DNA from 3 places in the Candidatus Clostridium stratigraminis genome. Region 3 is predicted to be linked to each of the others. Evidence: riboswitches for the same ligand, from Rfam matches in the RefSeq annotation. Region 3 holds a riboswitch; each other region holds the start of a gene.
What was found. A riboswitch is a leader RNA that binds a small molecule or an ion and turns the genes downstream of it on or off. The one in region 3 is predicted to bind cyclic di-GMP.

Region 1 (4,219 bases), on a different contig from region 3:
AAAGAGACAAAATGGAAGTACTTAGAAAAATAATTGCAGCTGAAAAGCCTAACAAAGCTATTGTTTTTATAAATAAAAGTGAAGAGACAGAAATAACCACTTTAAAGCTTAGGTATCATCACTTTAAAGTCTATGGAATACATGGCAAAGCTACTAAAGAGGAACGTCAAAGGGCAATGGAGGACTTTAGAAATGGAAAGCTGCAAATATTGGTAGCCTCAGACCTAGCAGCAAGAGGTCTAGACATAAAAGAAGTTACTCATATTATCAATTTAGATTTACCTGAGCATTCAAAAGATTATCTTCACAGAGTAGGCAGAACCGGTAGAGCTACTAAATCTGGTAAAGCTATTTCTATAGTAACTCAAAAGGAATTGAGTCTAATTAAAAAGTACGAAAAGGAATTTAATATAAGTGTTGCTTCAAAGGAAATGCACCTTGGAAGCCTTATAACTACTCTTACCAATAAAGTAATTAGTAAAAAGAAGACTTTAAGAATAAAAAATTATTAGAAGTAAATCAAAAGGACTGAGTCCGATAAATAACGGATTCAGTCCATTTAATTACTAATATATAAGTTATTAATACATCAGATTTACAAACTCTATTCAAACAAATAGTATCCATTTCCTTTATTTCTTTTAACTTTATACATTGCGCTATCTGCTTTTGATACTAGTTCATCTATATCTTTACCATCACTTGGCATAAGGCTTATCCCTATGCTTAATGCTAATTCTATTTCATCAGAGCCGCATAGTAAAACTTTCCTCTTATTTGTAATTCTTGACGCTACAGCTTCGCAATCATGCCGATCCTTTATTGATGGAAGTAATATTAAAAATTCATCCCCTCCAAATCTAGCAACTACGTCTCCTTCCCTAGTAGATTCTTTCAAAATTTCGGCTAAATACACCAGTGCATCGTCTCCTATTTTATGACCATATTTATCATTAATTTCTTTAAAATTATCAACATCAATAAACATAAGGCCTAAAAGGCTGTCACTTCTTATAGCATTTATGCAAAGTTTGCTTGCAAGTTTATAAAAAAGCATTCTATTTGCTAAGCCTGTTAACCCATCATAATAAGCTAGCTTATTAATAGTTTTTTCTTTTTCTATTAATTCTTTATTTAAAACATATAACTCATTAACATAATTTTTTAGCTGCTGAATACGCAAAAATTGATTAGTTACATCAATAAATTCCATAAGTATAAAATTTAAATTATTCTTTTCAATCCTGCTTATCTTTAAATTTAAATTTTTATCTAAGTCCAATAAATCTTTATGCATGGCTGCCGAAAAGAACATCTTTCTTCCATCAGTTAATACGCTATCAATTGCATTTTTAAAATAACCTTTATTTAGGCTAGGAATAACTTCATATACATTCTTATTTATTGTATCTTCACAACTTAAATTAGTTAAAAATATCATATGATTATTCCAATGTAAAATTTTCAAATCAGAATCTAATATTAATATACCTTCATTTATATTTTCTAAAATTTCATATAAAATACTAATCATTGAAGCCATCTTCTACCAATTCCACTCTATTCAATAATTCACTTAATGAACTTAAAGTTAGATTAATTATTATAGCTCCTGACACTTCTTTATAGTCTATTTTAAAGGTAATATATAACATTAGCATATGTGTATATTCATCATTTTTTATATTTTTTTCAAAATCAACTTTTTCGAAAACTTTTACTTCAGGCAATGTATAGCTTAGTTTCATTTTTAGATAATTTCCTAATTCACCCATTACTGAATTTAATATTATATTTCCTATTTCTTTAATGATGTCATAATCTGTGTCTGTAAAATTCATATCATTTATTTCATATTCATTAACTTCTTCTAAACACAAATTAATAAATGTTCTTATTTTATCTGCAGGAAATATTAGCCTTGCCTTTCCTCTTAGTTCATCTTTAAATGCAATGGAGGATACCATAATAGTTCCCTTCATTACTTCCGGAAGATAATTGTTTATTGTCACTGCTTCTTCATTTATATCTATAATTTTTAAAATTGGCACATTTAAAAATATTTTTTTGCTAATAATTTCAGAAAGTATACTTGCTGATTTACCAACACTTATATTAAAGAGCTCCCTTAATATATCTTCTCTTTCTATCTTACTCTTCATTTTTATCATTCCTTATTATCTCACATATAGATTTTGCTATATCTTCAGTGATAGGCTTGTTTATAAATTTAATTATTCCATATGCGTTCATTTCTTCCTTTATGCTTTTTTGAACATCTGCAGAAACAACTATGATTTTTGCATTAGAATCATATTCATTTAATAACTTAATTAATTCTTGGCCATTTAGTTCAGGCATTAACAAATCTACAAAAGTATATTCAGGTTTAATATTTTTGTATTTCTCAAATCCTTCTTGTCCATTTATAGCAAAATAAATTTTAGCCTCTTCCAAATATTTTGCAATTAAATTACCTAATATTTTTTGAGAAAAGGTGGAATCATCAACAATTAAAATATTCATTTTTTATATGCCTCCTAAGCTTCGTAATGAAATAATTTAATATAAATAAAACCCTATATTCATAAAAAATATGAATATAGGGTGGGTTGCATCATAAACTCAATACATATAAGATGCCCAAGTGAAATATGTAAATCATAGTTCCCCTTATATCTAAATTTGTTGTAAATTATAACTCTTAGATACTACCACATAATATAAATTATTTCAATAACAATTTCAAACTTAAGCATTAGCATTTAATTAATCACTAATATTTTTTAAAATTGTAGATAGGTATTTATATGAATTGAAAAGATTTATAATAAAACATTAACGCTGTAATAATAGTGAATTAACATCTCTATGTACTTTTAATATTATATATAAAGGGGGTGAAAATATGCCTACTGAATTTGAATTGATAAACTCTGAAAATATAGCCCAATTAATTTTTATAGCATCAAGCTTACTAGGTATTGAATCTGGTATAACAGGTAAACAGGCTTTAGAAGAAAAACAGATGGGTTTATTAGCCCAATCACAAAGTACTACCATTAAAGCAGCCGAGATTGTAATTGATTCAAACTTATTATCTATTTGTTCATACTTAATATTTTTAATAGCTGCTATAATTAGGAAAAATCAAGTGGAGAAGGAAATACTAACCGGTTCTTCAAAAGTATCTGTAACACCAAATATAATTATAATAGCAAGCTTTACATTTTCTTTAGTAGGTACTCTATTAAGATTTATAATTGCTAAGGAAAGATTAAAAGAAGTCCAGTTACCATTTAGTCTGTTATAGAGCCTCATCAATTTTCCCATAAAATTATAAATAATCATTGAAGCTATACATGTAATTATACTAAATTTATATCCCACTTGTGGCAAAGCTTATTTATAAACATATACTGATATTATGTGAGCAACTTTTAAGGAGGAAAATAAACATGGCTCATGATGAAAAGCCGGATTTTAATATGTACCAAATGCAGGAGATGAACTTTAACCCTAAAAATAACTGTATTCCACAGGAAACAGTTATTAGAAATGTACGACTAGCTGCTGCTTATGTTCCTTACCAGAAATTATGCACAATCTTATCCCCCCTAGAGGCTCTTACCAAAGGAACTGTTTTTCCAGAGCTTTATAGTCCTTATGAAGGAAAAGATAAGAATACTAGACCGTTTGGTAATATATAAAGGAGGTAACTATATGAAAATGGATAGATTTCAGCTTTTAAAACAAATAACCGCTGTAAATTTCATGCTAGAAGACCTCGCTTTATATCTAAACACACATCCATCTGACCGTGAAGCTCTTATAAAGTACAATGGCTATGTAAAAGAAAGTTTAATGCTTAAGCAGGAGTATGAAAGAAGCTTTGGAATGATTGGTGAGCATGATTCATACAGCCCATATCCTTGGCAATGGATAAAAGAACCCTGGCCATGGGAATATGAAGCTAACTTTAGGCTATAAGGGAGGGAATAATATATGTGGACATACGAAAAATTGCTTGAATTTCCAGTAAAGATTAAGAATCCAAATCCAGAAATGGCAAAGATAATAATTACCCAATACGGCGGACCCGATGGGGAATTAGGTGCATCACTTAGATACTTAAGTCAGAGGTATTCAATGATTACCCCTCAGGCTATTGCTACCTGTAATGATATTGGTACTGAAGAATTAGACCAACTAGGTTATC
Region 2 (4,219 bases), on a different contig from region 3:
TCATTAGCCAAAAATATAGCTTTATTGGTAAAAGGTAGAACTTCAATATCCTTGAAATCAGTCATTTCTCTCGGATCAAATTTTGCCTCTTTGAAAATATCTTTATAATAACTTACATTATCATCACAATATATCAATATTTCTTTTAATTTTTCAAATTGTTTCTTTTTCTTTTCTTCTTCACTTAATTCATCGTATTTATCTAATTTATAGTAAGTATCTAAAAAGTCTTTATTATTAACTAATTTCTTTCTTAAAATAGGTGCAAATATCCTTTTAATACTTTGTGGACACAACTCACTTATTTTTTTCACATATTTATAATTCATTACAATTCATCCTTTTTAAATTTGTTACTCGATATTTTAATCATTCTTAACTAGGCTGAATTTTTCTTGAATAACCAATCTTATAAATTTCAAATTACCAAACAAATATCTCTTCCACATTCGTTTTGGTTCCTGAATAAACCTATAAAACCACTCTAGCCCACATTTTTGCATCCATTCAGGTGCTCTATTAGTAACTCCAGCAACAACATCAAAACTCCCACCAACTCCCATTACAAAAGTAACCTGCATTATCGGAATATATTCCTTAACCCAAAATTCTTTCTTTGGACTTGAAAAAGCAACAAATAGAATATCAGCTTTTGATTCCCTAATATCCTTTGCTATTTCTTTACTTTCCTCATCTTTAAAATAACCATTACGATATCCGGCAATATTAAGCGAAGGATACTGTTCTTTAAATATCTTTACAACCTTCTCAACAACCTCTTGCTTAGCTCCAAAAAAATATGGTCTATATCCATTTTCAGCCGATAATTTTACTAAATTATTAAATAAATCAATACCGGTAACCCTTTCAGGAATTGGATACCCTAAAAACTTCGCAGCCCACACAATTGACTGCCCATCTGCATTTATTAAAGGGCAACTATTAACTATGTCTGCTAAATGCTTATTATCTTGCATTAAGTTAATTTTACTTGCATTAATTACAACATGTTGAACATGCTCTCTATTTTTAATTAAAGATTGAATCCTAGCTAAAGTTTCATCCATAGTTAAGGTATCAACATTACTGCCTAGTATATGTATTCTCTTCTCCACTACAATCCTCCAAATTTATATTCTCCAATACAACATCCCAAATTTTTCAGCTTCACATTTGTCTATAACGGCTTTTACATCTACACAAACTGGCTTATCCTTCATTAATGCAACCATATTTTTTACATTATCGAAATCTATACCTTGCTGTTTCGATAATGTTAGGATAGCATCTGCGTTCTTTATCGCCTCATCCTGTTTATTAACTTTAAAATCATAATTAGTAGGTACCACAGGATCAAAAGCCTTGACTATTGCACCTTTTTCGATTAACAATTTACATATATCTACTGGTGGGCTTATCCTATCATCATTTGAATAATCTTTCATAGCTAGTCCAAAGACAGCAATTTGCGAATCCACTAATTTCTTCCCTTGCCTTTTCAATAACTCCTCTATTTTATTCACTATAAACTTTGGAAGTTTCGAATTCTTTTCTCTACTTATTTTTAAAATATCAAGATCTACTGCTAATTCTTCTGCTTTTGGTGTTAGATAATGATATGCATTTGGTATGCAATAACCTCCTACTCCCGGCCCTGGAGTTAATAGATTAACTCTCTTATGAGTATTTGCAAGTTTTACTACTTCAAATATATCTATGCCAAGTGCTTCTGTGAATCTTGCAAACTCCTGAGCCATAGCTATATTTACATCTCTTTGAACATTTTCAAATACTTTTGATGTTTCAACAGCTTTAATGCATGTCGCAGGTACCATCTCTGCTTTACATACCACTCTTAATAAGTCTATAGCTTTACTTAGGCTAGCTTCATTTACTGCTCCAACCAAAGTAGGCATATTGGCAAATTCATCGAAAGCAAGTCCTTCGGCTATTCTTTCTGATGCGTAAGCTAGATAGAAATCATCTCCTGCTTTCATTCCAGACTCTTTTTCTAAAATAGGCAAACAAAGCTCCTCTGTTGTACCAGGTATTACAGTACTCCGTATTACAACCAAATCATTCTTCTTTAAGTTTCTACCAATTGTTGTGCATGCACTTTCCAAATAATCAATTATATATTTACCATCTTTTATTGGAACTCCAACAGTAACAATTATATTGTTACACTCTTGTACAGCCCAATCAGCATTAGTTGTAGCAATGTATCTTTTATTTTTTAGTTCAATATTTAATACTTCTTGAATTGAAACATGGTGAAATCTTTCCGTATGATGTGTAATCCCATCATTAGTTTGTTGTATCAGCCTATCGTCAACATCAACTCCTATGGTAGCGCAACCCCTAATCGCAAAGCTTAACGTAAGTGGCAATCCAACAAATCCTTGTCCAAAAACGCATATCCTTTTATTAATAGAATCATCAAGTATATTCTCATTAAATTGCTCCATAAACAATTCATTGGATTCTATTTCCTTAGATTCTATCTTTGTTTCTATGTCTTTCATTACAATATTTTTTACCGTTGTTTCCAATTCAGCTTCCCCCTATTCTTGTCAATAAGCTCTTAAGGTCTGTTTTCTATAAATAATAGTGTACTTGGACTATTACCTTGGATGTTTTACCATCCCTATGTTAATTTATAGTGTTACTCATTTCATTATAAAAATTATACGTATTCTTCACTTAGCCTCATAAACAAAAAAGCCATTGATTCAAAAAATTACTCGGCGGGTTGCACTACTAGCTCCATGAATTCCAAGTGCCCAAATACAGAATTCACTTCTTTGCTTCCGATTAATTTTTAATTGTTTTTAAAATACTCTATTCTTAAAAAGTTATCTCGCTCCATCATCACCAAAAAAAACAGAAAATGTCTTAAAAATTAATTTTATATCAACCCAAGTATTTCTTTCTTTTAAGTATTTAATATCTAATTCCATCCACTGCTCAAAACCTATTTTGTTTCTGCCCATAACCTGCCAATAGCAAGTTAACCCTGGCTTTACTAATAGCTTTTGTTTTTGATACTCATTAAATCTAATGACTTCTCTTGGTAAATTTGGTCTTGGCCCTACCAAGGACATATCTCCTTTTAATACATTAAATAGCTGAGGAAGTTCGTCTATGCTGGTTTTTCGAATAAATCTTCCTACTTTAGTTATTCTAGGATCTTTCTTTATCTTAAACATTGGTCCAGACATTTCATTTTTATTTTTAAGCTTATCCAATAATTCTTCTGCATTTTCAACCATAGATCTAAATTTATACATCTTGAAGGCTTTCCCATTTAAACCTATTCTCTCTTGACTAAATATTATGGGTCCTTTAGACTCTAACCTTATGGCAAGTGCTGTTATAATTAATACTGGGCTTAATAATAAAATTCCAGTAATTGCTCCAATAATATCAATAAGCTTCTTTATAAAATAATAAGTCCAGTCTTTGGTATATTCATCCTTCCAAGTTACTTCTATTCTACTATTATTTAGTACAGGTTCCCCCATTGCCCTGCCTCCAATACTTAACATTTTTATGACTAATTTAATTCCACAGAAAACCTAAATTTATCACTTCTCACTACGCATCTTCGAAATTCTATTGGCTTCTTGCCTTCGGTATAGGTAACCCTTTCAGTCAAAAATAATGGCGTACCTGCATCCACCTGAAGAAGCTTTGAATTGTATTCATCAGCTATTACAGGGTCGAAATACTCTGTTGCCTTTAAAAGCTTTATATTATATTTATCTTCAAGTAAATTATAAATTGCACATTTATCAATATCAGATGCTGTAAGTCCCGGAACGATATTCATTGGTAAATAAGAAGCTTGTACTACTACAGGTATATCATTAATTTTTCTCAGAATTTTTATTACAATTACTTGATCCGTAGATATTAACTCAAGGTGTTTTCCGATAATTTCATCACATAGCTCAGATCGAACCTCAAGAAGTTCACTTTTTATTTCATAACCCTCTTCATTAAAGTCTCTGGCAAGGCTGTATATTTTGTCTAAGCTTTGTATAAGCTTTGGTGGATTAACATAGGAACCCTTGCCTTTTTCTGTCCTAATTCTACCTTCATCCTTTAGTTTTTTCATGGAATTTCTAATAGTTACCCTTGTAACCCCGTATTCCTCAACTAGTTCATTTTCAGATGGCAGCAGCTCATTAGGCTTGTACACCATTGCTTCAATTTT
Region 3 (4,219 bases):
TTAAAAACATTCCTAGCGAGGATATTATATTGAAAGTAACAGAAGCAGATTGCATGAAAACTGATGGGTTTGATTTGAAATTAGGGGATTAAAAGTAGTGTAGAAAAGGGTGAGAATTTTGATTATAAAAACTCCCAAACAAAGAAAATTAGAAAAGGTCTTTGAAGAAATAATACTAACTGAAAATAGCAGTTTTTATAGGCTAGCTTATATGTATGTCAAAGATAGCAATGATGCTTTAGATATACTCCAAGAAAGCATTTTGAAAGCTTATAATAATTTGCACACTGTTAAAGACGTAGAGTTAATCGATAGATGGATAAAGCGTATCATTGCAAATTCAGCTATTGACTATATTAGAAAGAATTCAAAGTTAGTTCTTGTAGACAAAATAGAATCAATTGAGGCATCACACTATGATAGGCAATATGAAGATTTATATGAAGCATTGGATACACTACCCCCAGAGCTTAAATCTATAATAGTTTTAAAGTATTTTCAAGGATATACAATAGAAGAAGTTGGTGAAATATTAGAAATAAGTACATCTCAAGTAAAGAATAAGCTGCATAAGGCTTTAGAACTACTAAGAATTGAAGTTAAAGTACCTAGCTGAATAGTAAAATAACTCCAATTCATTCAATCATAATTTAACCTTAATTTTATTTGTATTATATTCCAGCTTGACTACTTAAATTAAATTTAGTGTAAAAAAGTGCACTGACTTAAAGCCAAGACAATGCACTTTTTATTTTGGAGTTATTTTAATATTATCTGGCTAGTAATAACAAATTAGAATATAAGAATATTATTCATTAACTTTTTAATACTATCTTATAAAATAACAACTATTTCATTAATGAAGCGATAAATATTCCCACAATTCCCATTTCAAGTACTATTTCTAGTATACCCCTGATTTCTTCAATTTTAATCCTATCATTATGTTTTCTCCATATTGCATGGGGTTTTAATAAACTAATTTGCATTCTGTGTGCTAAGTGCGTATTTACGAACAATAAGTATATCTACACTTCGATTTTTAGCCCTTCCTGCCTCATTGGAATTATCATATTTAGGTCTGTATTCACCATAAGCTTGAATTGTGAATTTATTAGGAGCAACATGGCCTGTATCTACCATAAAGTTCATAACATTTGAGGCACGCATATAACTCAAGTCCCAGTTAGAACGAAATTGATTATTTTTTATAGGTACATTGTCAGTATGTCCACTGATTCTTATCTCATTATCTAAATTTTTAATCATATTTGATATTTGGATCAGTACTGGATCAAAGTTCGCTAATACATCTGCATCTCCAGATTTAAAAATAACCGTATCCTGTATTGAAATATTCAATCCTTCTGCATTTAAATCCACTTTTATCTGATCTGCATATCCATTGCTTTTAATCTCTTGCTCTAAGATACTCTTAATTCCAATCATCTTGTCCTGTTCTACTATACTATTCATTTTATCAGTTGCAACAAAGCTGTTATTCTGAGCTAGATTTGTGCCACTACCACCGCTGTCTTTTAATACTCCGTTACCACCTGAGAAAATAGTGTTGAATTGAAGACTAATCTGTTTTAATTTTTTGTTATCCACATTGCTCATTGCAAACATAACGATAAAAAGTGCCAATAGTAGTGTCAGCATATCTGAATAAGGAAGTAACCATGTTTCATCAACATGCTCTTCATGATGTTGTTTTTTACGTTTCATCATTTATCTCCTTTAGTTTCTCCATCTATACTCATATCTTCAAGTTTCTTTCTATCTTTAGGTTTTAACATAGTTATAAGCTGCTTTTGAATAGTTTTTGGATTTTTCCCTTCTTGAATTGCTAAAATACCTTCTACCATTAATAGCTTATTGGAGACCTCTTCATGTGACTTTCTCTTCAGTCTTGATGCAAATGGGTGCCAAATAACATATCCGAAGAAAATTCCATAGAGAGTAGCAACGAAAGCAGCAGCTATAGATTCCCCAAGTTTTGCAGTATCATTTAAGTTTCCAAGTGCACCTATAAGTCCTATAACTGCACCTAGAACTCCAAGTGTAGGAGAAGCTCCCCCTGCTGTTGTAAAAATAGAAGCTCCGATTCGATGCCTTTCTTCCATTCCCTCAATATCACCTAAAAGGACTTGTCTAACATATTCCGGTTCCTCACCATCAACTATCATTTCTAATCCTTGTTTCATAAACTCATTATCCAGTTCTTGAGTCCTAGTTTCTAATGATAATAGTCCATCCTTTCGCGTTGATTGTGCCATATCAACAATTTGATTAATTATTTCTATAGGATCTTCCTTCGACTTATCACTAAAAACAACTCCTAATATTTTAGGAATATTAAGAAATTCCTTCCTTGTGAAAGAATTCATTACCGCAGCTGAAGTACCTACTAGAATTACCATTATTGCTTCAGGACTAAATAATATAGAAACACTAGCACCTTTCATAAGCAATCCAGAACTAACTGCAGCCAATCCAACAATAATGCCAATTAATAAGAATATATCCATTTCTTCACCTCTAATAATAATAACAATAATATGATTTCAGCCCATAATAAATAAAAGGCCAATATAAGATAATCTATAAGAGACTAATCCTATATTGGCCGGTTGCACTATATACTCCAAATTTCTAAAGTGCCCAGATTAAAGAAATTCTTCAAAGCATCCAATATTATTATTACTTTTAATGTTTTGCTAATAACGATATTCGACAATAATATATAAATCCCTCTTTATTTTAGCATTTTTTTCAAAAATTAATTTTAGAATTACTCAATCTCTCTTCAAAAAATAAAGAAACCAGGCAAGAAACAGGAAATTTTTCTCCCATTTCTGTCTGGTCCTTATAACGACTTTATTGTCTATTGAATGACTTTAGTACGTGTTGAACGAGTTTTTTACCTAGATACAACAACATTCTTGTAGGTTTGTAAAAAAGTTTGATCAAAACATCCACGCAAAACATATATCTACACATATACAAAGAACTAAATTTCAAAAAAAAGTTTGATCAGAATTTAGTTCTTTTATTGAATAACATTATTTATTTTTGTGAAAAAGTTTGATTTTATTTTATAAAAAAAGTTTATCTTTGATTTTTTTTAGCAGTAATTGATGCTGCAACTACCAAAAATATAACAAATGATAATAAACTAACAACTACTAAAAGATCAATCATGATAGATAGTAAACGATGTGTTTCAGCTAATTGAGGATATTTTTCGCCCAAAATAAAATCCATAGAACCAAATAGACACGTTATGAACATTAATATTGCAGAAATTAAATTGAATTTAAATCCAAAAATTCTATCCTTACTATTTAACATACCTACTGAAAATAATATGCCACCACCCATTATAATTGCAACAATGGCTTGAACAGAAAAATTAGTTATTTCAGTAGCCCTTAGAACAAATTGAGTAAGAAATATTGTTAAAACACAAAGGATACCACCTATCATTGTTTTTTTATTTTTCACATTAACCCCTCCTCAAATCTTAAGTTTATAACATTTGTAATATCTCCTATTTATTTCCTTCTTATGGTAAATTTACTTGTATAACTTGAGGATAACTTGTATGCCCTATTTCAATCTTTTCTACTCTATTACACAAACATAATCTTTCTATATTGTTAAAAACCGATACATATAACATTAGTATTAAAATACTCATGCATGTAATCAAACTATCATAGAAAACATCTGTGATTGCCAAATATTAAGAATAGCTATCTCTTAATATGTTTTATTACTTATTCTTTAATTAACTTAAAATTTACCCTTCAAATATCCTGTACCTTTTCCTATAAAGTAGCCTGCTCCAAAAGCAATTCCTATACATGATAATTATATCAATGATACCAACATTAATAGTAATGCCTGCACCAATACCTATCCCAACACCTACTTCATCAATTAAAACAGGGTGTTTCCCCTCATGTATTATTCTAAGTATATCTGTGATAGTGTTTATAAATTGATTAGTCATTATACCAGCAACAGCCATTGTATCACTATGTATTCTAGAAGTTATTTCTCCAACGCTGATTTCATCAAAAGCTTTTATAGGTAAATTAAGTATCCTGTCATAAATATCATGTTTTAAATCATATACAAAGTTTTCATTTAAATAAGAGAATAAATATGATTGAAAAAAGTTAATTATTGATTGCATAAAAAAAAATATACT

Region 1: it holds a riboswitch for cyclic di-GMP, as region 3 does, so the genes downstream of both, ACJDUG_RS03340 (response regulator) here and motA (flagellar motor stator protein MotA) in region 3, are expected to answer to the same signal.
Region 2: it holds a riboswitch for cyclic di-GMP, as region 3 does, so the genes downstream of both, ACJDUG_RS04435 (nucleotide sugar dehydrogenase) here and motA (flagellar motor stator protein MotA) in region 3, are expected to answer to the same signal.

What each region holds. Positions count from the first base shown of each region.
Region 1 covers NZ_JBJHZZ010000001.1:687,066-691,284, reverse strand. The annotation lists gene ACJDUG_RS03355 (DEAD/DEAH box helicase) at 1-512, shown strand, start outside; gene ACJDUG_RS03350 (diguanylate cyclase domain-containing protein) at 605-1,534, opposite strand; gene ACJDUG_RS03345 (chemotaxis protein CheC) at 1,527-2,162, opposite strand; gene ACJDUG_RS03340 (response regulator) at 2,152-2,526, opposite strand; cyclic di-GMP riboswitch class II at 2,598-2,681, opposite strand; gene ACJDUG_RS03335 (hypothetical protein) at 2,909-3,313, shown strand; gene ACJDUG_RS03330 (spore coat associated protein CotJA) at 3,459-3,710, shown strand; gene ACJDUG_RS03325 (spore coat protein CotJB) at 3,724-3,990, shown strand; partial or broken gene ACJDUG_RS03320 (manganese catalase family protein) at 4,006-4,212, shown strand.
Region 2 covers NZ_JBJHZZ010000002.1:7,007-11,225, reverse strand. The annotation lists gene ACJDUG_RS04445 (phenylacetate--CoA ligase family protein) at 1-329, opposite strand, end outside; gene ACJDUG_RS04440 (WecB/TagA/CpsF family glycosyltransferase) at 366-1,115, opposite strand; gene ACJDUG_RS04435 (nucleotide sugar dehydrogenase) at 1,131-2,552, opposite strand; cyclic di-GMP riboswitch class II at 2,738-2,821, opposite strand; gene ACJDUG_RS04430 (sugar transferase) at 2,856-3,524, opposite strand; gene ACJDUG_RS04425 (GntR family transcriptional regulator) at 3,557-4,219, opposite strand, start outside.
Region 3 covers NZ_JBJHZZ010000005.1:5,199-9,417, reverse strand. The annotation lists gene ACJDUG_RS09310 (DUF4179 domain-containing protein) at 1-92, shown strand, start outside; gene ACJDUG_RS09305 (RNA polymerase sigma factor) at 119-616, shown strand; gene ACJDUG_RS09300 (flagellar motor protein MotB) at 979-1,728, opposite strand; gene motA (flagellar motor stator protein MotA) at 1,728-2,531, opposite strand; cyclic di-GMP riboswitch class II at 2,619-2,702, opposite strand; gene ACJDUG_RS09290 (hypothetical protein) at 3,112-3,507, opposite strand; gene ACJDUG_RS09285 (ABC transporter transmembrane domain-containing protein) at 3,806-4,219, opposite strand, start outside.